4 regions of the Brenneria rubrifaciens genome follow, and region 3 is predicted to be linked to each of the others. Evidence: predicted binding sites of a transcription regulator. Region 3 holds the regulator's gene; each other region holds the start of a gene.
The links. Region 3 encodes LexA, which represses DNA repair genes until DNA is damaged. Its sites were predicted from a motif close to TNCTGTATGTACATACAGNA; they were not measured.
Positions count from the first base shown of each region.

Region 1 (8,162 bases), 310 kb from region 3:
CTACCTGGCTGAAAAGCTGTTCCAACCGGAAATACTGCGCGCTGTTTTGGCTCTGGCTGCGCAGAATGGGATACCACTGTGCCGCAGACAGCATAATCAGACTGCTCAGGCTCAACGCCAGCAATATTTCGGGCAGCGTGAAGCCCGTGTGCAAGGCTCTTAGCATAGCGGGATCGCCAGAACCTGCCGCTCTTCACTGCACAGCCGCATGCGCCCGCGCACTGAAATAACCAGGCGTAATCTCCCAGCCGGACTCATCAGCGTCATGTGTCCGGCCTGCGCAGTATTGCGCAAACCATAAAAAGCAAAGCTATCGCGGGTCGCCTTTGCTACCGAAATCTCTTTGACTGTGGGGACATACTGCAAACTGTTCTCTTCACCACAGCCTATATCTTCCACCTGACGCCCGGCATCGCTGACGATACACCAGCGTCCTCCCTGCTGTATCAGCCATGCCGTGCGAGTTTGGTTATACCAATAGGCATTGGCCTGAACCCGGTTGAAAAAATCCAGTAATTGTTGTGCGCTCTGCTCCAGACGCAGCGCCTGTTGATAACCTGTCCATGCGTACAGGCCACCGCCAGTCAATAATGCTGCGATTGCCAAAACGCTCAATATCTCAAGCAAGGTAAACCCCCGCCGTTGCCGATGATTTATATTCATGTGAGCAGTGTAGGGATTTTCGTCATTCAATACAGTTAATTAGCGATTTTATGCCTACCGCCGCGCAATGTTTTATTGCAACGATGTAACTGCGGAAAACGCCTGCGGGGAGACAGGTGGAAACCGGCGGCGATGCGCCGGCGAAGGGAACAGAATAGGTACAACAATGCGATTAAAAAAGGCCGCGGAAGCGGCCTTAACGCATGAAGCTCAACAGTTATATTAAATCGCCACCGGCGCTTTGATTGCCGGATGCGGATCGTAACCTTCGATGTCAAAATCCTCAAAACGGTAATCAAACAGCGTATCAGGTCGGCGTTTGATCACCAGTTTCGGCAGCGTTCGCGGTTCACGGCTCAATTGCAGATGAGTCTGTTCCATATGGTTGTTGTAAAGGTGGGTGTCGCCGCCGGTCCAGACAAAATCCCCGACATCCAGATCGCACTGTTGTGCCACCATGTGCACCAGCAGCGCATAGCTGGCGATATTAAACGGTAGCCCCAGAAATACATCACACGAGCGTTGGTAAAGTTGGCAAGATAATGTTCCGTCGGCGACATAGAACTGAAAAAAAGCGTGGCAAGGCGCCAGGGCCATTTTATCCAGTTCCCCGACGTTCCAGGCCGAAACAATAATGCGGCGGGAGTCAGGCTCCTGATTCAACTGCGTCAGCACATTTTTCAACTGATCGATCTGACGCCCGTCGGCCGCGCCCCAGGCGCGCCATTGTTTACCGTATACCGGGCCGAGATCGCCGTTTTCATCCGCCCACTCATCCCAGATACTGACTTTGTTCTCATGCAGATACGCAACGTTGGTATCGCCATTCAGGAACCACAGCAGTTCGTGAATAATGGACCGCAGATGACAGCGCTTGGTTGTGACCAGCGGAAAACCTTCCTGCAAATTGAACCGCATCTGGTGACCGAAAATAGAGCGGGTGCCGGTGCCGGTGCGGTCCGCCTTAGGCGTCCCTTCCTCAAGCACTTTTTTCATCAGATCCAGATACTGTTTCATACAACCTCACCGCAAATATTAAAGAGATAACGCCTGACAATTACTGTGATAATGGCTTGCGACGATACGCCCACACCATCATCAAAACGCCCGCAATCACCATCGGAATCGAAAGAATTTGTCCCATGCTGAAAATATCGCCGAACAGCCCCAATTGCGCGTCCGGTTGGCGGAAGAACTCCGTAATAATGCGGAACATGCCATAGCCAATCAGGAATAGCCCGGAAACGCTGCCCATCGGACGCGGTTTACGGATAAAAAGATTCAAAATAATGAACAGGGCAATGCCTTCAAGCGCCATTTGATACAACTGTGACGGGTGGCGAGGCAACATACCGTATTGGTTAAAAATGGCCTGCCATTGCGGGTTTTGCGCAACCAGTTCCAAATCTTCGGCACGAGAACCGGGGAACAGCATGGCCCACGGCGTATTCGTGGTAACTCGTCCCCAAAGCTCACCGTTAATAAAGTTGCCCAAACGACCGGCCCCCAAGCCGAAAGGGATCAACGGCGCAATAAAATCAGACACCTGAAAGAAATGACGTTTGGTTTTGTGAGCGAACCACAGCATGACAACAATGACGCCAACCAGACCGCCGTGGAACGACATGCCACCATCCCAGACTTTAAACAGGTAGAGCGGGTTTTCCAGAAAGGAGGGAAACGCATAGAACAGGACATAACCCAGCCGTCCGCCGACAAAAACGCCGAGGAACCCCATGTAGAGCAAGTTTTCGACTTCATCTCTCTTCCAGCCGCTGCCTGGTTTGTTGGCCCGGCGGCTGGCCAACCACATGGCGAACACAAAACCCACCAAATACATCAGTCCATACCAGTGCAGCGCCACCGGCCCAATTGAAAAAATTACCGGATCAAACTGAGGAAACGCCAGATAGCTCGTCGTCATCGTTCACCACATATTTTGTTGTATTGTCCCCCGCGGGCGGGGGCATCCCTATGCCAGAGCGGGATATCACCCTTGCCCGCAAACTGCGGCAGCGAATCATAGCATAGCGCATCGGAACCGGTGGTTATCCAGGGGGAAAGATCTGTAAAACCTTTTATTAACATCGACACAAATCAGCGTCCGCCGCGAATCAGTCCGCCCAGTCCGCGTTCTTCAATAAAGATTGCTGCCTGTTGTCTGACTTCGCCGGCGGTTCGCGCATTGAGCAACTGTTGTGCCAACGACTGTGCGTCAGGCAACGCGATCTGACGCAGCAGGTACTTAATGCGGGCCACGCTACGACCATTCATACTTAGCGTGCGGTATCCGAGTCCCGTCAACAGTAGCGCCCCCAACGCTTCTCCCGCCATCTCGCCGCACACGGAAAGCGCAATGTCGTAGCGCTGACACTCAACGGCGATATGATTCAGCGCCTGTAGCATAGCCGGATGCAGGCTGTCATACAGGGAAGCGACGTGGGTGTTGTTGCGATCGACGGCCAGCAGATACTGAGTAAGATCGTTGGTGCCAACCGAGACAAAATCGATACGGGAAGCCAGATGTTGCAACAGGAAAATCATGGACGGCACCTCCACCATGATGCCAATACGCGGTTTAGGCTGTGGAAAACCCAACATTTCCGCTACTTCGCCCACCGCCTGATCGATAAGTCGTCGGGCTTCATCAATCTCATCCAGACTGCTGATCATCGGCAGCAGAATATTCAGGTTACCGAGATGGGCATTCGCCCGCAGCATGGCGCGAATCTGAACCAGAAAGATTTCCGGCTGATCGAGCGTAATGCGGATCCCGCGCCAGCCGAGACAGGGATTCTCCTCGCTGATGGGCAGGTAAGGCAAAGGTTTATCCGCGCCAATATCCAGCGTTCGCAGCATAACCTGACGCGACGGGTAGAGTTCCAGCATACTTTGGTACTGGGTCATCTGTTCGTCTTCAGACGGAAAACCGCTCTGAAGCATAAAGGGGATTTCGGTGCGGTACAGGCCGACGCCGTCAACCTGATTGATAAACACCCGCTCATGCTCCGCGCTCAGTCCCGCGTTCAGCATAACCTGAATGCGTTCGCCGCTTTTCAGGATGGCGGGGCGCTCCATATCGTCTTCCGCCAGACGCGTAAGCGCATTTTCTTCCATCAGCAGACGCTGATATTCCTGCACCAGCACCGGTTCAGGCTCCACCAGCAGCTCACCGCGATAACCGTCGATAATCAGTAGACGCTGATGAAGCAGTTCTGGCTGAATATCGGCACCGACCAGCGTAGGAATGCCCATTGCCCGCACCAGAATCGCGGCATGGGAATTGGCCGCGCCGTCGTACACCACCACGCCCGCCAGCCGTTCCTGAGGAAGCTCCGCCAGTAAAGTGGCTGTCAGTTCATCGGCGACAAGAATGAAACGTTCGGGCCACTGGCCGATAATTTGCGCGTTGTCATCGAGATGGAACAGCAGTCGTTGGCCCAGAGTACGCAAATCGCCCGCGCGCTCACGCAGATAGGTGTCCTGCAAATTGGAAAACTGCGCCACAAAGCGTTCCGTCACCAGTTTGACCGCCCATTCCGCCGCGTTGCCCGCATCCACCTCCTGAAACAGTTCACGTTTCAGGTGCGCGTCATTCAGCAGATGAGAGTACAAATCGAAAATGGCGGCGCTTTCTTTTTGGGCGCTGGCATTGAAACGCTTGCTCAAACGCCGGAACTCGGCCGTGGCTGCCTCTAACGCCTGCATCAGCCGGGAACGTTCGCGTTCACTGTCGAGACTCGAAGCGGGAAAAACTTGATCCAAAGAAGGCTGGCCGCAATCCTGCCAGCCCGGTGCGATCGCCACGCCGGACGCGGCGACCAGCGCCTTAATGCGCGTTTGGCGATAATGGCCAAAGAGTGTCTTAATCTGGGACAGGGAAAGAATGGCGGCCATCTGCGTGGCCAGGGTGACCATGAACGACTCTTCATTCTTGTCAAACTGGCGATGCTCACGCTGCTGAACCACTAACACGCCCAGCAACTGACGGCGATGAATAATAGGAACCCCCAGAAAAGAGCGGAAATCTTGCTCTTTTACAGCGGGGATATATTTGAAACTGGGGTGAGTACGGGCATCCGCCAGATTAATCGGTTCGGCACGCTGCCCCACCAGGCCGACCACGCCTTGCCCAAATGCCAGCGCGACGCTACGGCCGCGCGGTTTCTTTAAACCGCGCGTCGCCATCAGGTAGTAGCATTGGCGATCGTGGTCAGCCAGATAGATCGAACAGACCTCCGTGTCCATTGCCTGACAGGTTTCATTGACCAGAATTTCCAGCGCATCATTAAGGCGAGCCGTTGCAGCTACTTTTTCGACAATTTCTCGCAAGCGCGTGAGCATGTTGTGCCTGAATTACCCTCTTTTTCGCCGGGAGCCAGACGGCGGTGCCGTCCGTGTCGCCGAATTCTCCTGAAGCTGTAACACCGAACTGATAAATTCTTTCATTACGCGCCGGTAAACATCGCGTTTGAAAGACACAACTTGACGAACCGGATACCAGTAACTGACCCAACGCCAGCCATCAAACTCAGGTGTGCCACTGCTTTGCATGTTGATATCAGATTCATTACTCATCAACTGTAGCAGAAACCATTTTTGCTTTTGGCCGATACAGACCGGTTTAGTATCCCATCGCACCAAACGTTTCGGTAATTTATAACGTAACCAACTGCGGGTGGAGGCCAAAACGCGGACATCTTTTTTCTTCAGTCCCACCTCTTCAAACAGCTCACGGTACATCGCTTGCTCCGCGCTCTCTCCGGGGTTGATCCCCCCCTGAGGAAACTGCCAGGAGTGCTGACCGTAGCGGCGGGCCCACAGTACCTGCCCCTGCCGATTACAAATTACAATTCCCACATTCGGGCGGTAGCCATCATCATCGATCACCGGACTACCTCGATAAACTTTGAATACAAAGATGACTTGATTGTTTCACACTCCCGGCAGGCGGTAAACCACTGCTTAGCGCAGTTGTCACGCTGATAAAATCAAGATGACCCACAGCCAGAATCAAAGTTATAAACAGATGAGCTAAAGAAATGGCGGTTTATTCACTATTTCTGTGGACATCTTTGTGCAGAACTCATTAAAAGATGCGTAAAACTTATTAACGGCAGATCGGAATTTTCTGATGCATTTCAAAAATAGTACTTTATTTTCATAAAATTAAGTGCGATCTTTACAGCAAGATCAGCGTAGGAGATCCTGCTTGAATGATTTTCAAGGCTGCGCTGGCGAAAAATTGCCCCATGTTGATTTTATCCACAGACGCCTTGACGGAATCAGGCAATATATAGGCAAAAACAGCAAAAACCTGCGACGTCAAGGCTGTAAATCAAACCAGTAATTCATCTTTTTGCCGGTTATCCAAGAAATCTGTGGATAACCTGGTGTAAGATCCTGTTCATTGTTGGTTTTTACAGGTGCACAGTTTAAAACACCGGTGTCCGCATGCATTTCCACATTGAAAAAAAGTACTATGGATCATGCTATTATTGAATTTTTTCAACCGCCTTTCAGGTTATAGGTTAATGTTTTTCACCCGCTGTGTTTTTTTTAAGCGGAAAAAATCAGATTAGGCATGCTATGAATTCACCGTCCGTTCTGACTGCGCCACCCCATAATGAACAGGAACTCCTGCAACGAGCCCAATCGCTCGCGGGCTATAATCTGGCGGAACTCGCCAGCATCGCGCGGTTGCCGCTGCCGACAAACCTGAAGCGTGATAAAGGCTGGATTGGCGTTCTACTTGAGCGCTTTCTGGGAGCCAGCGCAGGCAGCAAGCCCGAGCAGGATTTCCCCGATATCGGCATTGAGCTGAAAACCATTCCTATTGATGAGCAAGGCCGCCCGCTGGAAACCACCTTTGTCTGCGTCGCACCGTTGACCGGCAACAGCGGCGTCACTTGGGAAAGCAGCCACGTTCGGCACAAACTGGCGCGCGTGTTGTGGATTCCGGTTGAAGGTTCGCGGCCGATTCCGTTGGGCGAACGGCGGATCGGCACTCCGCTCATCTGGAGTCCGAACGAAGAAGAAGAGGAACAACTGCGCCGGGATTGGGAAGAGTTGATGGACTTGATTGTGCTGGGAAAGGTTGAGAGCATCACCGCGCGTCACGGGGAAGTGCTGCAATTACGCCCCAAAGCCGCCAACAGTCGCGCCCTGACGGAAGCCATTGGTGAATTCGGGCAGCCTATTATGACATTACCGCGCGGGTTTTATCTGAAGAAAACATTTACCGCGCCTCTGCTAGCACGCCATTTTTTATGACGGATATCCCTTCCGGTATGCCCGCACAACGAAATGTTGGTAAGAATACAGAAACGTTGCACAAAATAATTAGCAGGGCTTACGGAGAAATAGAGATGACGCCGGAACGGATGCTCCGCTATGGCTCGGGTCTTGGACTTTGGAAAGACAAAACGCCTCTCAGGTTCATTGGGTTCTGATTTCAGGGGTGATCCTGTCTATTTGCATAATGTATTCAAGGTGAGGGTGATGAGGATAAGGCACTGTTTTTACTTACTGGTATTTATTCTTACCATGATGGTTGGATTATTCGTAACGTATGTCGCAACTGAAAGGCATTACCATTCAGAGTTGTATGTTTCTTATCTCCAAAGGACGTGAGAGAAAATCCTGAAACAGGCGAAATAAGCGATTATTCCATTGCAGACATATTTTTTACCTATACAAATTTAATTACGCTCTATCTGTAAAGCTGCCTTATCGCGATGCTGGTTTTATTTAAAATAATAAGATTAATTTTTAGGTTTTTAAAAAATCTAAACCACGCGGCATTTTTAATGAGTCATAAGCCATCGCATTTTCATAGCTATACCTAAACTGCCTGCGTGGTGGAGGGAAACGTCCCTTTTCCTGATTCATACCCGAAATAATTCGCGTTGCAGCAAAGGCGGCGACACAGCGAATCCTCTGGCGTTTACGTCAGAAAGCGACTGGGGTGAGCGAGGAAAACCAACGCACATGCAACTTGAAGTTGGAGGGGTATACCCCTGAGCAACGGCGCCCAGGTGATAGTGATGAGGGATGACGTTATATCGCAGCGCGCAACAGAATGGTTTGCGGCACTCTCACACTTTCACTTGCCTGCTCAGCAATGTAGCGGCGTATAATGTCGCTTACGTTTCGTTTAAGGTGTATTGATAAATGTTTGATTGGATTGTTGACCCGAATGCCTGGTTGGCGCTAGGAACGCTGACTATTCTGGAAATCGTTCTTGGCATCGACAATATTATTTTCCTGTCGTTGGTTGTCGCCAAACTTCCCAAAGCGCAACAAAATAAAGCTCGCCGTATCGGCCTCATGGGCGCCATGCTCATGCGTCTGGGATTACTGGCTTCAATTGCCTGGGTTATCCGTTTGACCAATCCGCTGTTTAGTATATTGGGTAATGAGATTTCGACGCGTGACCTGATCCTATTTTTCGGGGGGCTTTTCCTGATCTGGAAGTCGATTAAAGAAATTCATGAAAC
Region 1 is NZ_CP034035.1:757,214-765,375, reverse strand. Features, by position in the region: gene EH207_RS03575 (prepilin peptidase-dependent protein) at 1-166, opposite strand, end outside; gene EH207_RS03570 (prepilin peptidase-dependent protein) at 160-663, opposite strand; gene thyA (thymidylate synthase) at 886-1,680, opposite strand; gene lgt (prolipoprotein diacylglyceryl transferase) at 1,721-2,587, opposite strand; gene ptsP (phosphoenolpyruvate--protein phosphotransferase) at 2,761-5,007, opposite strand; gene rppH (RNA pyrophosphohydrolase) at 5,020-5,553, opposite strand; gene mutH (DNA mismatch repair endonuclease MutH) at 6,253-6,936, shown strand; gene EH207_RS03540 (TerC family protein) at 7,837-8,162, shown strand, end outside.
Region 1: the regulator LexA is predicted to act here: its motif matches at 5,993-6,012, upstream of mutH (DNA mismatch repair endonuclease MutH).

Region 2 (8,162 bases), 1.6 Mb from region 3:
GCGCCGCCGGTAGAGTTCACTTCACTCTCTGACGTTTTCAAACTCACTTACGAGCACGAACAGCTCATCACCTCAAAGATCAATGAACTGGCGCATGCCGCGATGACGTTGCAGGACTACTCCACCTTCAACTTCCTGCAATGGTATGTTGCAGAGCAGCATGAGGAAGAGAAGCTGTTCAAATCCATTCTTGATAAGCTGGCGCTAGTCAATACCGATGACGGCGGCCTGTTCTTCATTGATCAGGATCTTAAAAAAATGTCTGCAAGCGTTTCAGGTTCAGCGAACTGATGCCGTAAGGCGTTTTCTGCTAGCGGCGTGAGGGAGCGTGTTTCTCGCCTCACGCTATTTTAAATCGCCGCGTTATTTTCCCCTCTTTATCTTTCCGCGTTTCCCTGCCGATTTGCCGCTCGACTTCATTGAATACTGTCGCTATGATCGCTGACAGAACTTATACGCAACCTCATGTTTTATAAGGTTTGAGATTTATCTTTGCCCGTGCCGGACGGTTTAATATGATGGCGCGCAATCGTCTGGATAATCATGTTCAGGAACCTCCGATGAAAAAACTACTTTTATACTTTGTCCTCGCCTCCCTGCCTGTGAGTGTATTCGCTGCGGCGAAACTGGCGAACATCAGCCGTCTGGAATACGGAGAACGCTGGGCCTTCACGCGAGAAGAAGTTCAACTGATATGCCGGCCCGGCAATGCGCTGTATGCCTTGCATACCGGAACATTGATGCAATATCCCCTCAATGACACGGCAACGGAGCAAATGAAAGCGGGGTTGGTGAACGCCAAGCCGATCGATGAAATCTGGCTGGATGACCCTAAAAACCCAGGTCAAAAGAAAAGTCTGCAACCTTTCATTGAACGTGCAGAGCAACTCTGCCAGCCGGATAATAAATCCTGAACTGATTGATTTTTATTTTATTGTTAATTAATTGGTTTTGAATAGTTATTGTAAAGTGTGAAATCTGTTCCATTTGTGATAACTGCTGATGAGTTGAAACTGGAAAACGCGAGAGAATTTACTAAGCTTATGTGACAAGGCTCGTTCAGCTTGTATAAATGCCAACTTTTAGCGCAAGGCTCTCTCCCAAGAGCCATTTCCCTAGACCGGATACAGGAATCGTATTCGGTCTTTTTTTAACTATTTGTTAATACGCGCTAAATCCCAGAAAAATACCGAGGTATGCCTAAAAAGCAACTGCGTTTTTTTATATGGACTGATGATGATTTCAATCAATAAGATAATGCCAAGATTGAAAAACATCTTCCTGGCAATCCAGCATTTTTTAAACTCACTAAAGTTTCAATCATTGGTAAGGCGACTAATGTCGCCTTACCGTGTTGACAAGTCCCTGAAAGGGACTTGAGATTATTTGCGCCCTGCCAAAAGGCCAATCACGATACCAATCGCGCCAGCGGCTAATAGACTTGCAATGGGGGATTCTTTAACTTTACCGGCAACGGTATTTGTTGCATCGCATAGTGCATCACAAGCTTGTGCCGCGTATTTTCGGGTAGCGCCTTTTATTTGATGTTTCGGTGAATCAACAACATCGCCGAAAGTTTCCTGAGCGGCTCCGGCAACCTCATTGGCTTTGTTAGCGGCTTTATCTGCGAGGTTTTCAGCATCTGTATCAAAATTATTTTTCGACATCGTTTATCTCCGCGTTATCTCATTAATGACAATACAAGGATAGTTCGAAATGCCGTCCAATCCACTGTTGATTGCATCATCAATGCGAATTCAGCAGGGCGTATTCAAAAAAAGGATACCGCGTTACGATAGGCAAAAACTAAATATTCAGCGCTATCAATTCGTTAATAAAAACATTCATGTGCAGGCTTGACCATTTACGTGATGAAATAATACTGTATGCATGAACAGTGCCATAACAGAATGTAAAAATCGTGAAGTTCATAAAAACAATAGAATTGTCAGAACCCGTTGAATTGCCGCTTTTCACCGATCGAGTTGAATGCGGATTCCCCAGCCCAGCCCAGGATTACGTTGAAGAACGTATCGATCTCAACAAGTTGCTTATTCGTCATCCCAGCGCGACCTATTTCGTCCGCGTCAGCGGCGATTCCATGTCTGGGGTGGGTATCGCTGATGGCGATATGCTGGTGGTCGACTGCGCGATAACGGCCAGACATGACGATATCGTGGTTGCCGCCGTGGACGGCGCTTTTACGGTCAAAAAATTGCAGCTTCAGCCGGAAGTGCAACTGATCCCGATGAACAGCGCATACCGTCCGATCCGCTTTGGAAATGATGATGCGCTGGAAATCTTCGGCGTGGTGACGTTTACGATAAAAGCCCACTGCTAATATGTTCGCACTCGTTGATGTAAACAGCTTTTATGCCGCCTGCGAGACGGTATTTCGGCCGGATCTGAGAGGCAGGCCGGTGGTTGTGTTGTCGAATAATGACGGTTGCGTTATTGCCCGCAACGACGGGGCGAAAATGCTGGGCATCACGATGGGGGCGCCGTTTTTTAAGATAAAAGATGCGCTGCAACAGCACGGCGTGCAGGTATTCAGTTCAAACTATGCGTTGTACGCGGATATGTCGAACCGTGTTATGGCGACGCTGGAGGAAATGGCGCCGGCCGTTGAGATTTACTCCATTGACGAGGCTTTTATGGACATTTCCGGCGTCGTCCACGGTGTGCCGCTGGAGCAGTTTGGCCGGGAGGTGCGCGCCCGGGTGCAACAGCATGCGCATCTGACCGTTGGCGTGGGTATCGCGCCGACAAAGACGCTGGCTAAGCTGGCGAACTATGCCGCCAAGAAATGGCGTAAAACGGGCGGTGTGGTAGATTTGTCGCTCCCTGAGCGTCAGCGGAAACTGCTGGCGCAGGTGCCGGTGGCGGATGTGTGGGGCGTCGGGCGTCGGATCAGCAAGAAACTGAATTTGCTGGGGATTGAAACGGCGCTGCATCTGGCGGATTGTTCGCCCTGGGTGATCCGCAAGCATTTTAATGTGGTACTGGAGCGTACCGCGCGGGAACTGTGCGGCCAGCCGTGTCTGACGCTGGATGAGTTTGCGCCGACAAAACAGCAAATCGTATGTAGCCGTTCGTTCGGTTCGCGTATTACCCGTTATGAAGATATGCGTGAGGCGGTGTGCGCGTATGCCGGACGCGCCGCGGAAAAACTGCGGGCTGAGCGTCAGTATTGCCGCCTTGTCAGCGTGTTTGTGCGCACCAGTCCGCATACTGAAGAAGAGGTTTTCTATTCAAACCAGGCGAGCGGCCAGCGGATGATTCCCTCCAACGACACGCGGGACATCACCCGCATGGCGACAGCAGCATTGGACCGTATTTGGCTGGAAGGCTACCGTTATATGAAAGCGGGTGTCATGTTGAGCGACTTTTTCAGCCAGGGGGTGGCGCAGCTCGATTTTTTCGACGACCATCCACCCAGAAAAAACAGCGCGGCCTTGATGTGCGTATTGGATGAACTTAATCAGAGCGGCAAAGGCAAAATCTGGTTTGCCGGGCAGGGTATTCAGCAAGCTTGGGCGATGAAACGGGACTTTCTCTCTCCGGCCTACACGACCCGGTATGCCGATTTGCCCATCGTCAGATAGGGCAATACACCACATACGGCGGCTGCCAACGCAAAAAGCCCACCGAAATGGTGGGCTTCGCTTTCCCTGATGTCATCGTTATCGTTTGAATTCTCCAGTGTCATGATGACATCAGGTGTGATTATTTTATAAACGTTTATACAGATCGATTCTTCATTATTGATCGGTTGTAGCGATAAGCCGGGTTACAAGACTCCCGTAAGCAAACAAAGCGTCCATGATTATCACAGATCTAGAGGAATAACTATGCGGATTTCAGCACCTCGCTTGGCGGCGGTCACGCAGTCATTACGCCCGATAGGGTTTGAACCGGAGGTGGGGACGTGGTACGAAGAATGCTGGTTGCTCTGATTATTCTGGGGGGGCTGATGGCGCTGGCGCCCTGGCTTCAACGCCACCTTCCTCCCGGCTATGATCCGTTTTCGCCGCTATCGGTTGACGACCCGCCAACCTTCGTCACACGTTTCAAACTAAAGCAAGTGGCGAATGACCCCAAAGCATGTCTGGCGATATTGATGCAGGCGCAGGAAAAAGGGCGGGTGACCTTTTCGCAGGTGAGTGATGTTGAAGGCCAATGTCCGCTGTCTTCGCCTGTTCGCGTGCAGCGTTTTGGCGCTGTCGGACTCAGCGCCAGCTTTCTCGCCAGTTGCCCGCTGGCGTTGAGCAGTACGATGTTTGTGACGCAATCGACTCTGCCGCAAGCGGCGCGGATGAACACATCGCTGGTACGGATCGACCATGTCGGCAGCTACGCCTGCCGCAATGTTTACCATCGTCCCGAAGGGCGATTGAGTGAGCATGCCACGGCGGAGGCGTTGGATATTGTCGGTTTTCGCCTGGCGGACGGACAGCGGATCAGCGTACTGAACCAATGGCCGCAACAAAATGAACGAGGTGACTATCTGCGAACCATCTTCGTCTTTAATGATAGCTGCCGTTTTTTTGGTAATTCGCTGGGGCCGGAATATAACGCGGCACACGCAAACCATTTTCATCTGGGTATGAGAGGTTTTGGCGTATGTCGGTGATATTGTTCGAACGAGCGGGCGTGTGGCGGATTAAAAATCCGTGTATTCCTTTGCCGGCATCCAGAAACCGTCAATAAATTCCTCAATAGGATAACACCCCGCGCGGCGCAAACGTTGCTCGTCCATCGCCCGCAGACATTGTGTTTCCGTGTTATAAGCATCGACCACCAGTTCATCACAGCCATGCCCGAGATAGCAAACAAATATCACCAGTGCAAACATGATGCCCTCAACTTTCTTTCCGACATGCTATAGGCAATTGTAGATGAAAACGCCGCAGATGGGGGGCGCGCGTTTATCAGGCGATTTTATCACCGCCAGATGACGGCTTCGCCGCCAGCGAAGACCGCTTAGCGCCGCGCCGGGCCAGCGCCGTCACGGACCAGATCGCGCGGCAAATTGTTTTTGATCCGACTACCGATGCGTTTCGCCAGACCGACCGGGCAATCCTGATAAGTGAGCAGCAGTTCATCCGCGGCGGGAAGCGGCTCCGGGTAACTGTCTTTGCCCTGAAACCATTCGGCGGCCTGTTGGGGCGTCAGCGCATAACGGTGACGAACATCGGATTTTGCCAGGGCGATAACGGCTTCATGCTGCCAGCGATAGCCTTTGGGAAAGCGTTCCGCCAGCTTGACGCCAATCCGCGAGAATTTAATGTTGCCAAACGCAGAAACCAGCGCGGTGGGAAAAAGCCAGATTTCATTGTCACGCTGCCATAGCTGATGCTGATTGCCGCGCCATGCCAGACCTTGCTTTTCCGCAGCTTGAGTCACCAGCGCCGCATCTTTGCCGTTCAGCGGCGAGAAGGGGAATTTGCCCACTTTATAACCCGGCGCCGGGAGCGGCGGCACGCGGGCCGTTTTTCTCAGGCGGGCGACAAAAAAACCTTCACTGTCATAGATTTGCGGGAAGACATGTAAAAAGCCTTCTTGCGTGGCGGCCAACGGCGCATTCGGGAACAGGTCGGTTAACGGTTCAAATTCACAGGCATCGGGGAACTGCTGCTGTAACCAGTAGCAAACCTGCTGATTTTCCTGCGTATTGAGCGTACAGGTCGAATAGATCATCACCCCGCCGGGTTTCAGCGCGTGGAAAGCGCTTAGGATCAGGTCGCGCTGGGTGGCCGCGATGCTGATGATACTTTCCGGCGACCAGTGGCTCATGGCGGCCGGATCTTTACGGACGACGCCCTCGCCGGAGCACGGCGCATCCAGCAGAATCGCATCGAAATACTCGGGCAGGGCGGCGCCAAAAACCCGGCCGTCGAAATGCGTGATCGCGGTATTGCTTACCCCGCAGCGGCTGATGTTGGCATGCAGCACTTTGACCCGGCTGCCGGAGTATTCGTTGGCGATAATGCCGCCCTGGTTGTTCAGTCTGGCAGCCATCTGAGTGGTTTTGGAACCGGGCGCGGCGGCAATGTCCAGAACTTTTTGCGGCGTTGAGCGGTCATGGAGCAAAGCGCTGACCGGCAGCATCGAACTGGCTTCCTGAATATAGAAAAGGCCGCTAAGGTGTTCCAGCGTATTGCCCAGCCGAACGGTTTCATCGTCCGCGTTTAACAGCCAAAAGCCCTCTTCGCACCACGGAATCGGTTCAAATCGCCATCCATAAGGCTCAACCTGTTGCAGAAATGCTTCAACGCTGATTTTTAACGTATTGATACGAATACTGCGGCGCAAAGGCCGTTGGCAGGCGGCAATAAAATCGGTCATTGAGAGATGCGCGGGCATGATTGCCTGCGTTGCATTAAGGAATTCAGCGGGCAAATCGGCCGGAGTCTGTTTAGCCACGTAAGATGTCCCATTACAGCGATAAAGATTAGGCGGCGGAGTTTACCATAAAAGTGATATCCGCCGAATGGGAAACGCCGGGGCGGTAAAGCGGTCCCGTCCCGGCGTGGTTTTTTAGTTCGTCGGGATTGCCGTTCCCCATTGCCGCCACGCCTGCGGCTCTTCATCGCGCAACAGAAAATGTTTTCCTTCCTGCGCCAGCGGTGCCAGCGGGGTGGTGGCCGGCGTCGCAAACGCAATCCCCCCGCGGATGAACTGCTGAAAGGTGCCGGTTTTTATCACGCTGCCGGTTAAACCGAACTCCAGGTTGTAGCCGGAAGCCAGCCAGAATACGGAGTTAACTCTCACCAAATGCTGATAACCTTTACTGATACGCAACGCAACCGTGATGCGATCGGAGAGCGTCCCCAGCGACAAACCGGTGACGGTTCCCACTTCAATGCCCCTGAACAACACCGGCGTGCCCACCTGTAACGCGCCCGCTTCGGGCGCATCCACGTTGATATTTAATCCATCCTGATAGCGTGAATCGGAAATTGATGCCTGTTGCAGTTCAAAACTGCGCGTCACGCGGCCGCTGCCCGGTTCAACATTGATGTACGGCTGGAATAACGTTTCCAGATGATTCACGCCGGCCGCGGAAATTTCCGGCGTCACCACCGAAAAACGCGTGCCCGACCGAGCGAAATTCCGCACGTATTCGGGATAAAGCACCGCCCGTACCCAGACTTCGTTACGCTGTTCGGACAGTTTTAGCGAATCAAGCTGACCGATATCAATGCCCAGATAGCGAATCGGCATCCCCGGCGACAGCTTGCTGGCGTCATAGGTGCGAAGGATGATGCGGCTGCCGACCGCACGGGCCGCGTTTTCGTTATTGTAAAGGACGCGTTTTCCTCTTTTGACTTCTGGCGCGCCCTCAAGATTGTCAAAGCTGATGGCGCCTTTCAGCGCACGATTGAGCGGAGAGGCCTGTACGGTCAGACCCGTGGTATTCAATTGCACGCGGGCGCCCCCTTCGGCCCAGAAAACGCTCTTATCCGTCAGCAAGTTGCGGTATTCCGGCCGGATATGGACATCCACTTCAAAATAATTTGCTTTGGGCCGGACGCGCGTGATTTCACCCACCTCAAATTTACGGTAGAGCACAATCGAGCCGTCCTGAATATCAGGCAGACTGTCCGTGACCAGCGTAAGCGTGGGCGAAGGCGCGGCGCCCCGAATCCCGTCTTGCGCTTTTTCAAGGTCGCTGAAAAGCGGATAATTCGCCATCACCTCGCCGCGAGTGCCCGGCAGCACCTGAACCCCTCCGCTTACCCATTCTTGCGCGCTTGCCCCCAGCACCTGTATGCCATCCAGCCCCACTTTGACATTTACCCGGCTGTTGACGACAAACTTGCTGTCCTTGTGCAGCAGGTGACGATACTGCGGCGCAATGACCAGAACAAAACGGACGGCTTGTTCATCCAGCGTGCGCTTAACGATTTGACCGATTTGTACGCCGTGCAGTAAAACAGGCTGCCCACTGTCGATACCGTAGCTCTGCGCCGCGTTCAACTCTATGGCTAGGGCGCCGGGCTGGGCCAACTGTCGCTGGCCGCTGTCCAGCACCTTAAAGTGTTGGCGCGGTTCGCCTTCGCCGGGGATCAGCGTCAGCGTCGGCCCGCTGAGCAGGCTGGGAATGTTCAGATCGCTAAGCGAAAGTCTGGGCTTAGTCAGTTCAATACGGGTGCCTT
Region 2 is NZ_CP034035.1:2,065,264-2,073,425, reverse strand. Features, by position in the region: gene ftnA (non-heme ferritin) at 1-291, shown strand, start outside; gene EH207_RS09650 (YebY family protein) at 561-914, shown strand; gene EH207_RS09645 (CsbD family protein) at 1,383-1,667, opposite strand; gene umuD (translesion error-prone DNA polymerase V autoproteolytic subunit) at 1,922-2,341, shown strand; gene umuC (translesion error-prone DNA polymerase V subunit UmuC) at 2,343-3,605, shown strand; gene EH207_RS09630 (extensin-like domain-containing protein) at 3,941-4,633, shown strand; gene EH207_RS09625 (YdfD/YebW family protein) at 4,664-4,855, opposite strand; gene rsmF (16S rRNA (cytosine(1407)-C(5))-methyltransferase RsmF) at 4,984-6,426, opposite strand; gene EH207_RS09615 (PqiB family protein) at 6,541-8,162, opposite strand, start outside.
Region 2: the regulator LexA is predicted to act here: its motif matches at 1,881-1,900, upstream of umuD (translesion error-prone DNA polymerase V autoproteolytic subunit).

Region 3 (8,162 bases):
CCGCGCACATACCCGCGCGTGGATATTTTAAATATCGTTCTCCAGGGTGAAGCGGAGTACCGCGACAGTAACGGTCGCTATATCCACGCCAAAGAAGGGGATGTTTTACTGCTCGCGACCCAGCCGAACATCAGCTATAGCGAATATAATACCAGTGGTTGTAGCCCGCTGACGCGTATGCAACTGTGGCTTGATGCCTGCCCAACGCGAGAAAACAGTCCGCTACAGCGCCTGTCGCTGAACAAAACCGGCCATTGTTTAGTGGCCTCGCCAGAGGGGGAACAAGGCAGCCTGCAACTCCGCCAACAAGTGTGGATTCATCATTTAGAATGGCAAAAAAATGACCAACAAACCATTACATTGCATGGAAATCGGGCTTACCTTCAGTTGATTCATGGTTCGATGAGTATTCAGGAACCGTCTGGCCGTCAAGTGCTGCATTGTGGTGACGGTGCGTTTATTCAGCAAGAAACCCGCTTGACCTTACAGGCTGAAACAGCCCTACGCGCCTTGTTAATCGATCTGGTCGCCTAACGCTCTCCCTTTCCTTTTCAACGCTCTGGGTGAGCCAGCGTCGCTCGCTCGGCGTTTTTCTCCCGCCGTGGTAAGATATACGATATTTTTCTCTGCGTCGGGGTGATATGGCATGACAATAGATTTAACCACTCAGGACAGACTACTTGCTCAGGCTGAACAAATTTGTCAGCAGCGCGGCGTTCGTCTGACGCCACAGCGACTGGAAGTGTTGCGTCTGATGGCGCGGCAGTCCGGCGCCATAAGTGCCTACGATCTGCTCGATCTTTTGCGAAAATCAGAACCGCAGGCCAAACCACCGACAGTCTACCGCGCGCTGGATTTTTTGCTGGAGCAGGGGTTTATTCATCGGGTTGAGTCAAATAACAGCTATGTGCTTTGTCATCGTATCGAGGATCATAGTCACACTTCCGCGCTCTTTATCTGTGACCGCTGTAGTCAGGTTACCGAGCGTAAGACGGAAGGAGTGGAAGAAACATTGCGTGAATTGGCGCAACAGGCGGGTTTTACCCTGCGTCAAAGCGTTATCGAAGCGCGTGGGCTTTGTGGAGCGTGTCAGGAAGTCGCGGCATGTAAACAGACGGATCGATGCGATCACGACCACAGCATACCGATCAAAAAACGCTAGCCCTCACGTAAATCGCAAGGGCTAATCAAACATTTCCCTTGTCTCCCGGCGCACTTAGCCTCCCTTGACATCCCAGTTTATCCTGATTTAACAAGCTGGATTGCCACGCCGCCAAGCCTTATCTGCCTTCCTTACCAGAAGTATTTGTTATGGCTTTCCCAATCTTTTACTTCTTTCTCGGCGGCTTCTTTCTTGTATCCATAGCGTTCCTGAATCTTGCCAACCAATTGTTCACGTTTACCTTCGATAACCTTCAGATCATCGTCAGTCAATTTACCCCACTGTTCTTTCGCTTTACCTTTAAACTGTTTCCAGTTACCGCCAGCTTGATCCTTATTCATAATTATCTCCACACCTTAGGTTTAAGATGGCATAAATGAATAGTGATTTATGCGCATTACGTTAGTTTCAGATAAGCCATTCAGTAAGCGTCATCACAGGCATTCTCTTCTCTTTCAATACCAGCGACGTTCACTGGATCTGACTCAGATTGTCGTGAAATGGCCTGATGAGTTGAAAAGATAATAATGCTTATCCTCAAATAAATTATAGACGATAGTTCCGGTTATTTTATTTAAAGCAGACCCTAAGTCTAAAAAAACGCTCATATAGATGACGGAATCGCTTAAAAAAATATAAAGAACAGCAAGTAATAGCCGCCTTTTATTTGTCTCGTTAAATGTAAATAAATGTATCAGCAACAGATTGCAACGCGGTTTCTGCAAGCAAAGCGCAGTGAATGAAGAAAGTGTATAAACCACATCGCCCCTGAACGGGGCGATGTGTGAAGAAAATGTCAGAGCAACAAGCTTAACTATTACGCCTGGCTAGGGTGGGAATCAGCTCCAGTCTCCGTTGCGAATTACGCCAACGGCCAGACCTTCGATAGAAAAACTCTGTTCGCGCAGATCCACAACGATGGGTGAAAACGCTTCGTTTTCAGCCAGCAAATAAACCATATTCCCCTGTTTTTTCAGTCGTTTCACCGTCACTTCATCTTCGATGCGGGCAACGACGATCTGGCCGTTATGAACATTCTGCGTTTTGTGTACGGCCAGCAGGTCACCATCCATAATACCGATATCTTTCATTGACATGCCATTTACACGCAGCAAGAAATCCGCACCAGGCTTGAACATGGCCGGGTCAATCTGGTAATGACATTCAATATGCTGCTGCGCCAGAAGCGGTTCCCCGGCGGCAACACGTCCCACCAACGGAATGCCAGTCTCTTCTTCCATCAGCAAGCGAATACCGCGCGATGCGCCAGATACGATTTGAATCACGCCTTTGCGCGCCAATGCTTTTAAATGCTCTTCAGCAGCATTCGGCGAACGAAACCCCAATTGCTGGGCAATTTCTGCACGTGTAGGCGGCATACCGGTCTGCACAATATGATCGCGGATCAGGTCATAAACCTGTTGCTGTCTGGCTGTTAATACTTTCATTCCGCCCCCCTGGTTGTTTATACAGTCTTGCTGTGAGTATATACAGGTCATCTGCGATTGGAAACCAGGATGTGTGTAAACCTCGGTTTTTCATTAATTTCTGCAAGCCCTTACGCAAAATGCTGCCAAAGAATACTGCCCCATACCACAGCCGCCAGCAGAATAGCCACCAAGACCGACGCCGAGCCAATGTCTTTCGCCCGACCAGACAGTTCATGATGTTCAGTACCCACGCGATCCACTACGGCTTCAATCGCGCTGTTCGCCAGTTCAAACAGCATGATCAACACGACCGAGCTAATAAGCAGTAGCCTCTCAACCAGGGTGACAGGCAGAAGACAGGCAATAACCACCCCGACAATCGTCAGCACGGTTTCCTGCCGAAAGGCCGCTTCATGCCGCCATGCCTGTCGCAGTCCTTTAAGGGAATAGCCGGTTGCCTTGATAATCCGGGTCATCCCCGTTGATTTATTCATTTATGCTCCCAATTTATAAGCGATAGCTCGGCATTTTAACGCTGAACCGTTGTCTCACCACCACAGATCTCCAGCGCAGTTTCTGGTATCCTTGCGACGCGTTGCTAACAAGAGGCTTCAAGTTGTTATGTCAGGTTGGCGTAAAATTTACTATAAATTATTGTGTTTCCCACTCAGGCTGTTGGTGAAAAGTAAAGTCATACCCATAGATCCTGTGACTGAACTGGGCTTAGACCCGTCGCGTCCGATTCTCTATGTATTGCCTTACAATTCTAAGGCAGATTTAATAACACTGCGGACAAAATGTCAGGCGTTTGGCCTGCCCGATCCTCTGCAACCCGTAGACGTTGGCGGAGTGGAACTGCCTAGTCATGTCTTCATCAATGATGGCCCACGCGTTTTCCGCTACTACGTTCCAAAGCAAGAATCGGTAAAGCTGTTTCACGACTATCTGGATTTACACCGCGCCAATCCCGATCTGAATGTGCAGATGGTGCCGGTTTCCGTTATGTTTGGCCGTTCGCCTGGCCGTGAAGGGCAAAATCAGGCCACCCCGCATTTACGGTTGCTGAACGGTATCGAGAAATTTTTCGCCGTGTTGTGGTTAGGTCGGGACAGTTTTGTCCGCTTTTCCAGCCCTGTGTCATTACGCTATATGGCGACTGAACACGGCACGGACAAAACCATCGCTCACAAGCTGGCACGCGTCGCGCGAATGCACTTCTCGCGCCAGCGTCTGGCGGCGGTAGGTCCGCGTCTGCCGGTGCGTCAGGAGCTGTTCAATAAACTGCTTAACTCTAAAGCGGTCACAAAAGCCATTGATGACGAGGCGCGCAGCAAAAAACTCTCCCATGAAAGAGCGCAGCAAAACGCCATTGCCCTGATGGAAGAAATTGCCGCCGATTTTTCTTATGAAGCCATCCGTTTATCCGACCGCATATTGGGCTGGACCTGGAACCGTCTCTATCAGGGGATTAACGTCCATAATGCCGAACGGGTACGCCAACTGGCGCAGGACGGGCACGAAATCGTCTATGTTCCCTGCCATCGCAGCCATATGGACTATCTGCTGCTTTCCTACGTGCTCTATCATCAGGGGTTGGTTCCTCCGCACATCGCCGCCGGGATCAACCTGAATTTCTGGCCTGCCGGCCCGATCTTCCGACGCCTGGGCGCGTTCTTTATTCGCCGTACTTTCAAAGGCAATAAACTGTATTCCACCATTTTTCGCGAATATTTGGGCGAGCTTTTTGCCCGGGGCTACTCGGTCGAGTATTTTGTTGAAGGTGGCCGCTCCCGAACAGGACGCCTGCTGGAGCCGAAGACCGGCACGCTGGCCATGACCATTCAGGCCATGCTGCGCGGCGGTACGCGCCCCATTACGTTGGTGCCCATCTATGTCGGCTATGAGCACGTCATGGAAGTCGGCACCTACGCCAAAGAGCTGCGTGGCGCGACAAAAGAGAAAGAAGGCTTTATACAGATGGTGCGCGGCTTACGTAAGTTGCGCAACCTCGGACAAGGCTATGTGAACTTCGGGGAACCGCTGCCGTTAACCACCTATCTGAATCAGCATGTGCCGCAATGGCGTGACGCCATTGACCCGATTGAAGCGCAGCGCCCAAGCTGGTTAACGCCGACGGTGCAGGATATCGCCACGGATATTATGGTGCGCATCAACAACGCCGCGGCAGCAAACGCCATGAACCTTTGTTCGACAGCATTACTGGCGTCACGCCAGCGTTCTTTGACCCGCGAACAAATGTATGAGCAGTTGGATTGCTATCTGCAACTCCTGCGTAATGTTCCTTACCATAAAGATATCACCGCGCCGAAAAAGACGCCGTATGAATTGCTGGAACACGCGCTGGGCATGGATAAATTTGAAGTCGAGAAAGACAACATCGGCGACATCATTATTCTGCCGCGGGAACAGGCCGTGCTGATGACCTATTACCGTAATAATATTCAGCACCTGCTGATACTGCCTTCGCTCATCGCCAGTATCGTGATCCACCATCGGCATATTACCCTGACCGAACTGGTCCGGCAGATTACGCTGATTTATCCTCTGCTTCAGGCAGAACTGTTTCTGCACTACACCAGAGAACAATTGCCGGCCGTGTTATCCGCATTAATAGCGGAACTCACAAGGCAGGCGTTGCTGTTCAGCAAAGAGGATGAGCTGCTTATCAACCCGGCGCGGATTCGCACGTTGCAACTCCTGGCCGCCGGGGTGCGCGAAACACTGCAACGCTATGCCATCACGCTTTCGTTGCTGGGAGCAAACCCCGGCATCCATCGCGGGACGCTGGAAAAAGAGAGCCGCAATATGGCGCAGCGGTTATCGGTTCTGCACGGTATCAACGCGCCGGAGTTTTTCGATAAAGCCGTGTTTTCAACGCTGGTTGTCACCTTACGCAATGAAGGCTATATCACGGATAGCAGCGAGGCGGCGCAGGGAAACATCCTGGAAATCTATCACATTCTGGGCGACCTGATCACCCCAGAGGTACGGCTGACGATTGAAAGCGCCAGTTCGCCTGCCGAGGCGGGCAGCGAAAGCCTGAACGCAAAAGACGCGCCCTCTCGAGAGTAACGCTAAAAGAATAAAGGCGGCGAAAAATATCGCCGCCTTTGTTTGTCCGTGTGGTTAGCTTACAGACTGAATAAAACGCCGATAAACAGCGCCATTCCAACATAGTTATTATTTTTGAATGCCCGGAAACAGGCATCCCGCCCGCGCCCGGCGATCAATTTCTGCTGATAAACAAATAATCCGGCGGCCACCAGCAGCGACACGTAAAATAGCGGGCCTAATGACGTCATATAGCCTAGCGCCGCCAGCAGCAGCAATACGCTCAGTTGCAGCAGACCGATAATCAACGTGTCAAAACGTCCGAAGAGGATAGCGGTGGATTTGATACCGATCTTGAGATCATCATCCCGATCGACCATGGCGTACTGCGTATCGTAGGCGACCGTCCAGCAGACATAAGCCAGAAACATCATCCAGCAGGTTGCTGGCAGCGTCTCACTCACTGCGGCATAGGCCATCGGTATCGACCAGCCAAACGCCGCGCCCAGAACAAACTGGGGCAGATGGCTGACACGCTTCATAAACGGATATACCCAGGCAAGCGCTAGTCCGGCAACGGAAAGCCAGATGGTTATTCTGTTCATCGTCAGAACCAAGCAGAACGCCAGCAGCACCAACACCACAAACAATAGCTTGGCAGACTGCTCGCTGACCAGTCCGCTAGGCAACGGGCGTGAAGCCGTACGCTTCACATGCCCGTCAAAATGACGATCGGCAAAATCATTGATAACGCAGCCTGCCGCCCGCATCAAAAAGACCCCCGCGACGAAAACAAATAACGTCCACGGTTCCGGCGCTCCCCGTCCCGCCAGCCATAACGCCCATAAAGTCGGCCACAGTAGCAGCAGAGAGCCTATCGGTTTATCAATGCGCATCAACCGACAGTAAGCCAGCCATTTCCCCGCTGTTACACTTCTTTCCAACAGACTCATCTCCTCGGTAATGATCGGTTAGCCTTTACAGCTATCCATAAAATAAAGCGGTGCCTCAGGTAAAAACAGCTCGGTCAACAATAGCGGCTGACCGGAAAGGCACAAACGGGAACGACGCGCCCACAAACTGCCGCCGGCCCCGGTGTGTATATAATCGCGCGTCAGGGCATCATGTTGAAACAGATAACGCCCCAGCGGCGTATTACCGATTTTCATTAAAGCGGCGCCTGTGCCATCCAGTGTTTGTTGCGGAACCAGGGTTCGACCGAATAACCAGGGACGCCCGTCGCCATAGAGCACGACCTCACGCAGCCAATAACGCTCGCTGACGGGCAGATGTCCATGTTCATCATTTAACAACTCCCCCGGCAAAATAAAGCATTCCTTGCAAACAATTACCGTCAGTTGGACGCAACAGTCATCAAGACGCTGCGTCATTGACCCTGTTTCCATCAGCCAGTCTTCAATGGGCGCAGGCATGATTGCCGGCTGTTCGGAAAACCATTCAATCGCACGCAGGGAAACTGGCGCCTCATCAGACATTGTCCCCACTCCAGGTTGGCTCTTAATCATGTAAACGTCTCATATTGTAGCGCAGAATAGCACCCTGATAACACGTTCTGAACGCAGGGTTAACGATAAGTATGCTTTTTATACAAGGGGGTTTTCTGAGTGATGCAGGGTTCAGAGCGGATAATAACTATAACGGTGGTGGGTTGGCTGGTGATGGGCCAGTGGACTGAAGTTGGTTAAAAAGCCGCTGCCCTTTCTTGATTTCATTCACCAGTTCCTGACTGGAAAAACCATCAAAGCGGTTGGGATCGCGTATAATCGCAGGGCTAAAGGCATTTTCGAGCAGAAGCTGATTGACCAGCAAAAAGCCAAGCGTTCTGGAGTTACCATCAGTAAAACAGTGTGCTTGCTCCAGGTTACGGCAGATACGCACGATTGACGAAAGTTTGTCATCATCGTTTTTTGCCGCCGCAATATCCTGACGATAAAGATCATACTGCGCTTTAGTATAAGGGGCAGGCCGCAACGAATCAGGAATTTCCTCGAAGGAGCGGCTGTAAAGCCCAACGCTCGCCGTTTCAAACGATGCGTTTTCCATATCATCCTCGCTACTTTCATCATAATTCCAAAAACCAAATGGCAGTTCATTGGCTGACGAACGATAGCGTTCCAACAGTTCTTTAAACCCCTCCTGGGAACAGTTTTTCCCTTGATTCAGGCTGAAAATTACTGACTGCGTTCTGTACCCTTTATCTAAACACTTCAACACATCGCTGCTCGTACCACTTGTTATGTTCGGCACATCAGTGAGTTTAACGGTATTGGTAAAGGAAGCGACATGTGCCAATAGCCCCTTCGCTTGCTTAGAGCTGCCCGACATGGCCAAAACCACCGCCCTCTTGAGTCTATCGGAATCAATAACCCCCCCAATGGCCTTATCATGTAATCGCTCGATCATCACCTCACCGGACACATCACCATCTGGGCGCAAATCGTTACGCAGGACTTCAGCCAATCCTCTATACATACCGG
Region 3 is NZ_CP034035.1:446,852-455,013, reverse strand. Features, by position in the region: gene EH207_RS02135 (pirin family protein) at 1-534, shown strand, start outside; gene zur (zinc uptake transcriptional repressor Zur) at 647-1,162, shown strand; gene EH207_RS02125 (CsbD family protein) at 1,294-1,503, opposite strand; gene lexA (transcriptional repressor LexA) at 2,002-2,610, opposite strand; gene EH207_RS02115 (diacylglycerol kinase) at 2,721-3,086, opposite strand; gene plsB (glycerol-3-phosphate 1-O-acyltransferase PlsB) at 3,214-5,685, shown strand; gene ubiA (4-hydroxybenzoate octaprenyltransferase) at 5,745-6,617, opposite strand; gene ubiC (chorismate lyase) at 6,636-7,160, opposite strand; gene EH207_RS02095 (Fic family protein) at 7,318-8,162, opposite strand, start outside.

Region 4 (8,162 bases), 1.0 Mb from region 3:
GGTCAGGGGTGATATCCAGTTCTGCTTCCACATATCCTTTACCATGATGGCCGCCATCTTCGGTCATTTTTATGACCCGATCCATCATCAGCATGTCAGGGGCTGGCAACTGTGGTCCTTGCGGGCCAAACAGTTCGCCACGGCTGGAGGCAAGAAGGTCTTCTTTCGTATAGGATTCGCGTTTATCTACCATGTTCTTTGTAAGCCTTGTTTTAATGAAGCACGCAGGTTAGCGTACAGCTGTACGCCGGGCAAGTCTGTAACGTCTGGTTAAACCAGTTTCAACGAAAAAACCAGGGGAAACGTCGCCGTTCCTGCGGATTTAATTGACTGATTCGCTCCCGAATGGCTGACAGTAAACTTGGTTGATGTTCGTCATCGTAAACAACATTTGTCAGTAAGGATATCGCTTCTGGCGCCGTTTCCACCGGGAAAAGATGGAATTGCCCTTCGCGAACGGCGTCAACAACATCTTTGTGCAAACATAAATGGCGCAGGTTCGCAACCGGCAGTATCACACCTTGCTGCCCAGTCAGTCCACGACGTTGACAGACTTCAAAGAAACCTTCTATTTTCTCGTTTACACCGCCGATGGGCTGTACGTGACCGAACTGATCAACCGAACCAGTCACGGCAATCTGCTGGTTGATCGGTTGTTGGGAGAGTGCGCTGACAAAAGCGCAGAGCTCGGCGAGTGAGGCGCTATCACCATCAACTTCTCCATAGGATTGCTCAAAAACGATGGACGCAGAGAAAGGAAGCTGTTGATCAAGTTCAAGCTCAGAAATGAGAAATGCCTGCATAATCATCATGCCTTTAGCATGCAGATTGCCGCCAAGTTCTACTTTACGCTCAACGTCGGTGAACTCGCCGTCGCCAGGATGAACCACACAACTAATGCGCGTTGGTTCACCGAACATAATCGGATAACCCGGATATTCTAAAACGGAAAGACCGTTGACCTGTCCTATCACATGGCCTTCGGTTTCGATCAGAATTTGGCCCAGTTCAATTTCATCCTGCATGCGTTCATGAAGATAACTTTCACGCCAGCGACGGGCTGCTATTGCGTCAATCAGCGTCTGAGCGCTGATTTCCTGATTTTGAGCGTAGAGCGCGACATATTTCAACTGATGTGTCAGCCAAACAGGACACAGCGGCAGGCTGCTTTGATCGCCACTATTACGTACGGACAGGTTGACGAATTCAGGCCATGCATCGGCAGCCAGCAGGGGTAACTGATTGTCCAGACACAGTGAGTTGATGTAAGCGCACCAACGCGCCATATCCTCGATATCAATAAGCTGTAACTGTGCCTCGAACTCGCCGTAAACCGACAGGCTGCCCAACTCTGGTTCTATGTCGTGAATATCACCTAAACTTTCGCGATCGCCAAGAATAATCAATCGTATATTCAGTGGCATAGGAGGAATGTCAACCAGCAAGGGCTTGCGTTCATCCGGCGATTGCCAGCGGTATACCCCTTCGGTAATCATCTGTTTCAGACGTAGCCACATTAATGGCTGAGCCAGCAATGCTCTGGCAGAAAGGATGAGCGTACCGCCGTTGACCTGATGAATCAGCCCAGGGTTAAGCGTGATTTCATCCTGAAAAAACCTGACGCAACCAAATAATTGCTCTGGCTCAACCCATTCCTGATAACAGCAAGCGTGCTGCGCGGCGAAGTTGTCATGAGGTTGTGTCGCGGGCGCAACACGAACCTGGCGGCCTTCCACCTCATATCGGCTACCCAATAAGGGGCGGCTTTCGGGCCTGATGGTATTTACCACTTTGGCTACCAGTGCCATATATTCGCTATTCTCCTGCGCTTTCAGCAGCATGAAACGCGAAGGTGCACGAGGGTGGCAAAAAAGCGTCAAACTGTCAGCCAGACGGGATTGGATGGCAGAAAATTCAGCAGGGGCAAGCTGTGCCGCCTGAGTGAATAATGTTTGATAAGGCGTATGATTGGGCAGTAGATGCTGCCATGCAAGTCGGTTACTGGTCAAAGTATCAAATGTAGTCGTCTAAAGGAAAAGCGTGATTATACAAGAATAATGCAGGCTGCACAGAAAGAGAGTCATTCGGTACAAAAGCGTTTCCTGAATATGCTCAGAATGTATAAAAAATAGCCTTAAAAATGTGTAGGAGAAGGTTAAAAAGGCCAAAAAACTGTTATTCTAAGTATAACGTTACACGGTCACTGAAGAATTCAATATGAAATATCAACAATTAGAAAACCTTGAGTGTGGGTGGAAATGGAAATATCTGGTGAAAAAACACCGTGAAGGTGAGGATATCACCCGCTTTCTGGAGAAAAGCGCGGCTGAGGAAGCAATAACTCTGCTGCTGAAAATGGAAAACCAACCAGTCAAAGTGCTGGAGTGGATTGAGCAGTGTATGAGTCCTGCATTAGAAAACCGCATGAAGCAAACGATTCGAGCGAGGCGGAAACGCCATTTTAATGCCGAGCATCAGCATACACGCAAGAAGTCGATAGACCTGGAATATCTGGTTTGGCAGCGCTTGGCGGGGCTGGCGCAGCGGCGTGGGAATACGTTATCGGAAACAATTGTGCAACTGATAGAAGACGCCGAACATAAGGAAAGATATGCCAACCAGATGTCGTCGTTGAAGCAGGATCTTGAAGCCATTTTGAATAAAGACAACCGTTAGGTTTTATTACCTGGTCTGGAAAGAAAAAACCTCGCCGAAGCGAGGTCTTTTCGTTGATAACTTAAGCTTGTGGCTGAGTTACAACATCTTTGATGCCTTTAACTTCGATCTCTACACGACGATCCGGTGCCAGGCACTCGATCAGCGCAGCACGCCCTTTCACGTTGTCACAGGTTGAACCGGTAACAGGGTTGGATTCGCCTTGACCATTAGCAGTGATTTTGTTTGCCGGGATACCTTTAGCTATCAGGTAATCCACAACGGTTTGAGCACGTTTTTCAGACAGCCCCTGGTTGTATTTCTCTGAACCTAAACGGTCAGTGTAGCCCAGAACAATAACGGAACCGTCTTTCGGATCCATCGAGCTCAACTGAGAGTAAAGTTGATCCAGCGATTGTTGGCCTTCTGGTTTCAACGTTGCTTTGTTGAAGTTGAACAGAACGTCAGACTTCAGGGTGAAACGCTTGGTTTCAACAACTGGAGCCGGAGCCGGAGTAACAGCAGGCGCTACGTAGTCATCTTGTCCGAAACGGTAAGAAACACCTGCGCTCATAAACATGTTATCAGGACGTGCACCTACTGTGCCCGCGTCACCGATGTTGCTAATCCATTGATAATCTACGCGAACTGCCCAGTTTTTATCAAAGGCGTATTCAATACCCAGAGCGGCCAGCGGAGAGACACCGGTGTCATCGTTGTTACGATCGACGCCACTTTGCGCCGCATGGCTGTCAGCACGCCATACGATACCACCCAGACGGGTATAGATATCGAGATCGGTGTATACGGGATAGCTTAATTTAGCAGCCAACTGAACACCTTGAGCTTTAAAGCTTGCACTGTCAGTGTTTGAAGTTGAAGAACCCGCATACTTCAAGCGGCCCAGCCAATCGTAGCCCAATTCAAAACCCAGATAAGGGTTAGCTTGATAACCCAGGAAAGCACCTGCGCCTAATTTGCTTATGTTAGGGTTGTTGTTGATACCTTCATAACCGTTTCCATAGAAACCAGTATCATGAAATTGAGAAACACCCAGTTTACCACCCACATACCAGGTGTCATCTTTCGGTGCGGCTTGAGCTACGGTAGCGAAGCCAGCCAGTGCCACTGCAATTGCTATAGCTGTTTTTTTCATTTTGTACGCCTCATTTATCATCCAAATCAGCCATTAACTCGGTAAGCTAACAGACCTTTGGTTAAAATCTTTTAGTCGGAGACTTTGCCCTTATTTATGACTATGACTCACTGCCAGTCAACTGGCGTTATAAAAGAGCAACTCCAGCGAGATAAAGTCTACAACGTGATGAGAAAGTTACAAGTATGATGTGATTCGTAGCATGAAAAAACTAACAATTCCTACACACTTGCTAACAAATAGTAGATGATTTTGACAGATAGTATGGAATTTTTATGGCTTAACACTTATCTAAAGGCCCTTAAAATACGGCCCTGCTGGGAAATGTTCCAATTTTTTCCCAAAATGGCTGAGAAAATTCTTAATTTACTTAATGATACAATGTTGAGTGAATTTTTAGGCTCGGAAAGAGTCTATGCGAGCCGTTATGGGAGCTTTCCGGGCGCATGATAAAGCCGAATGTATTCCCCGCTTGCGCCGCCTGTCGCAATCTGACCCTTTCTTCTTCTGTCAGATCCTGTGCCAACCAGCATAGTACGACGCTATAATTTCCGGTTAATAATGCTTTTTCCATCGCATCTACCGTCAGCTTAGGACTGATATGATGCAACTGAACTATTTTATCCAGCGGCAACCCTGATTGTTGTAACCAGGGACGGCTCAGTTTTTGCTGGGGTGATAGCCAAAGCAACCAGCGTGACTGTGTGCCTAACTGGTGCAGAAAAGGCAATAACAAATGCGTGACATTAGGCTGATCGGCGTTGTAAACGATTTCGCTGATAATTCCCCCACAACATGCGGAAGCACCAGCAGGGAGTGAGTTATTTGAAAATGTTGATTGCTGCGCGTTGTAGGCGCTGAGTGGTTGAGTACGCATAATGACTCCTCCCCATAGTATTACTGTATGTCTATACAGTATCTTTTGCGTGTGTGAAAATCAACCTGATTTTTTCAAAGCGCCTCGCATATTCCACATGCAACATCCAGCAAGCTCATTTTGTGTTTGAAGCCGTGTGCGCCCTGTGATTAATTACTTGTTCCTGTTATTGATCTTCCTACTTTTAACAGGAACAGATTATTTCAATACTAAGGGTTACAGTAATGAAACATTTATGCGAAAAAAGGATTTTGCAATCTAAGCGTTATTTTGCATCTTTGGGAGACATCACTTCCCGTTCTCAGTTTGGTGGCTACAGCATCGCAGCAAATAAAATAATCTTTGGTGTGGTATCGGGAGGTGAGCTTTATCTGAGAGCCAGTAAAAAAGATGAAGTACATTTCCATAACCGCAATATGCCGCATCTTGTCTATACCAAGCGGGGTATACCTATTCCGCTGAATTATTATCTGGTTGACGAGTCTCTGTGGGGAAACCATTTGCAACTGTTGCAATTTGCCAGAATGGCGCTGGCAGGGGCGCAGTATGACAAAGCCGCCAAAAGCGAAAGTGGGCGATTGAAGGATTTGCCTAATTTAAACCACGATATTGAGCGTTTGCTATGGAAAGTAGGCATCAAGAATATTGATGAGTTACAGCAGTGCGGTGCGAAAATAAGCTACCTGAAGTTACGTGCGGTCAGTGCCAATCTCAGTGTGAACACACTACTGGCGCTGGCAGGGGCGATAAGTGGCACGCATCAGGCCGCACTCCCAATTGGGATACGTAATGAACTCGTGGAATGGTATGAGCGCAACGCAGACTCTTCATTTAAAGGACACGACCACTAGATGGATAGCGGTTTGTACACTGGCTATTTTTACAATTTGATCATGTCTTTTTTTAACTGAGTCAGTTCGGGCAATAGCTCAATAAGTAAACCGATCTGCTGAAGAACCAATAATTCTTTGCTGCCGGGATCAGCGGACAGGGATTGGATGCGGCTCACTATGGCATCCAATCCCTGATTTATACGCAGGTTTTCAATCTCCTGACGATGCAATGCGTCATCAACATAACAAACGGCATCATCCAGCAATCGCAGAATATTCGGGCATGAGATTTTTTCTCGGTGAGCGCCCAGCGTAGAGATATAACTCAGCAAGGTGTGGTTCAGGCACATAAAGCGAAAGGCGCCGTCCATTTTGTTTCTAATCGCGTGGGGTTCTGACGACATATTGGAAACTACCGAGGCTAATTCCGCATCGCAGTTATGCGCATCGCGGCGCGCGATACGGTAGGCCAGGCTATTATCCTTCCCCTGATGATATTGCGTCATAATGGCATTGAGATAGCGGCAGTTGGCATCCAGGGTTTTATTGATAACCGCAGGGAGTCCACGAAAACGCCAGTCCGGCCAGATAAAACTGACGGCAGCCCAGGCAATGGCGCAACCCAGCAGTGTGTCGACAATACGCGGTGCAGCGACTTCAAATCCTTCACCCAGCAGGTTGAAACACAGCAACACCAATAGGGTAATAAACATGGTGGCGTGTGCGTATTGTACGTTTCTGAAGGCAAAAAACAGTACGCCGCTGATGACGATCAGCGTAAGTTGTCCCTCAACCGACGGCACAAAATATAAAATGGGCAATCCCAGTAAAACACCGGTCAATGTACCGATGATTCTCAACGCCAGTCTGCGGCGCGTCGCATTATAATTAGGTTGACAGACGAACAGGCTGGTCAGCAGGGTCCAGTAACCATGTTGCATCCCGGTCACCTGGATAAAGGCATAGCCGCTACAGAGTAATACCGACATGCGTACAGCATGACGAAACAACGCTGACTGTGGTGTCAGATGACGGCTGATTCTCAGACGGATATCGCACCACCCGGTAATTTTGTCGTCAGCCAATGTGTTCTCAGCGGTATTTTCTCGTTCGCTCGCCTGTTCTGATTCAATCGTTGAGAGCTGTGCATCTATCGCCCGCAGATTGTTTAGCAGGTACTGCAACGTTTTAATTTGTGATGCTTCGGTATTTTGGCTTTCTGAAACTCGCGTAATCGCGGCTTCAAGATGAACGAAGGCGCGTTCAATACTGCCGTCATGCTGATATTTTTGCTGCAATAGAATGGATTGCGCCAACTGCTGGCAGGCACGCGCCTGCATTGAAAGCAAACGCTGGAAACGGAACAAAATATCGCTGTAGCGAAATTTTTCACGCAGTTGCGGGTAGTGTACATGAGACGAGCTGGCACGTTCATGGATGTCCTGGGCAACGAAATAATAATGTAATGTCCGCCGGGTTCCTCTCTGACCTCTGTCCCCACGCAGCCGCGTTAATAATGATGACTTGGTCTGATTTAGCGAGGCCACCAACTGGCTGTTAACCATTGCGACGTCAATGAGTGGTTGATCCGTTTCCCCCTCGATATCTGGATCGAACAAATTGGCTTTTGCATCCAGATAGCGTGACAGTTGCTGATAACACTGCGCCAGATTGACCTGCAAAGGACGGATAGGAAAAATCAGATGCCCGAGCAGGGTAATCAGGTTATACCAGGATGCGCCCAATAGAAGCATGAGGGGCTGCTCATACCAGGTGGTGTAAAGTGAAATCCCCAGCATGGTGTATATCGCAATTAACAGCGCGCCAAAGGCGATGGTGGCATAGCGTTGCCCTAACGCCCCGAGCAAAATAAAGCCGCACGTTGACAGCGCTAGCCCCAGACCGAATAACCAGGGATAAGGAAAGAGTAGTTCGATGGAGACGGAGGCAATAAAAAAACAGAACAGAGTAATACAAAGATTACGCAGGCGTCCGCTCAGTCGGTCGTCAAGGTCGGCTAACGCCGCCGCCACAACGCCCAGTGTTAACGGAATAGTGGATGTTGGTTGATCGAACCACCAGGGAACCGCGGCTGCGCCGGTAAGGGCAATAAAAATGCGGATGTTATACAGCCAGTTGCTGTTATACACATAGCGGCGGATACCAAGCGAAAATGTGAGCAACGGTCTATCCTCTGGCGCGATTAACGATAGTGACGACGTGCGTTTTCCTCACGCGCCGCTTGTGCCAGTTCGACTGGTACCACGCGGCGTCCGACCGGCCATAGCGCGATTGCGGCGATTTTGAAATTGGCGATACCCACGGGAATGCCGATGATAGAGATGCATTGCGCAATGCCCGTAACGATATGTGTCAGACATAGCCACCAGCCGAAGAAAATAAACCAAAATATGTTCAGCAAAGAACCGCCGGCATTGAGAACATGATTTTTTTCATCAGGCCGTAGTTCATCGACGTGAATGGCTTCATTGCCGTAAGGCAGCAGCGATAATTTGGTAATTTCCCAACATGAGCGGGTCAGCGGCAGCGTAAAGATAAGCAGAACACTTACCACGGTAGCCAGCAGCCAGGACAACGTGGTGAAAAAACCTCCCAGTACGAAATTCAAAATGTTCAATAC
Region 4 is NZ_CP034035.1:1,487,282-1,495,443, forward strand. Features, by position in the region: gene fabA (bifunctional 3-hydroxydecanoyl-ACP dehydratase/trans-2-decenoyl-ACP isomerase) at 1-193, opposite strand, end outside; gene EH207_RS06980 (AAA family ATPase) at 282-2,009, opposite strand; gene matP (macrodomain Ter protein MatP) at 2,218-2,676, shown strand; gene ompA (porin OmpA) at 2,738-3,811, opposite strand; gene sulA (SOS-induced cell division inhibitor SulA) at 4,182-4,688, opposite strand; gene EH207_RS07000 (TfoX/Sxy family DNA transformation protein) at 4,913-5,539, shown strand; gene yccS (YccS family putative transporter) at 5,569-7,704, opposite strand; gene EH207_RS07010 (YccF domain-containing protein) at 7,725-8,162, opposite strand, start outside.
Region 4: the regulator LexA is predicted to act here: its motif matches at 4,710-4,729, upstream of sulA (SOS-induced cell division inhibitor SulA).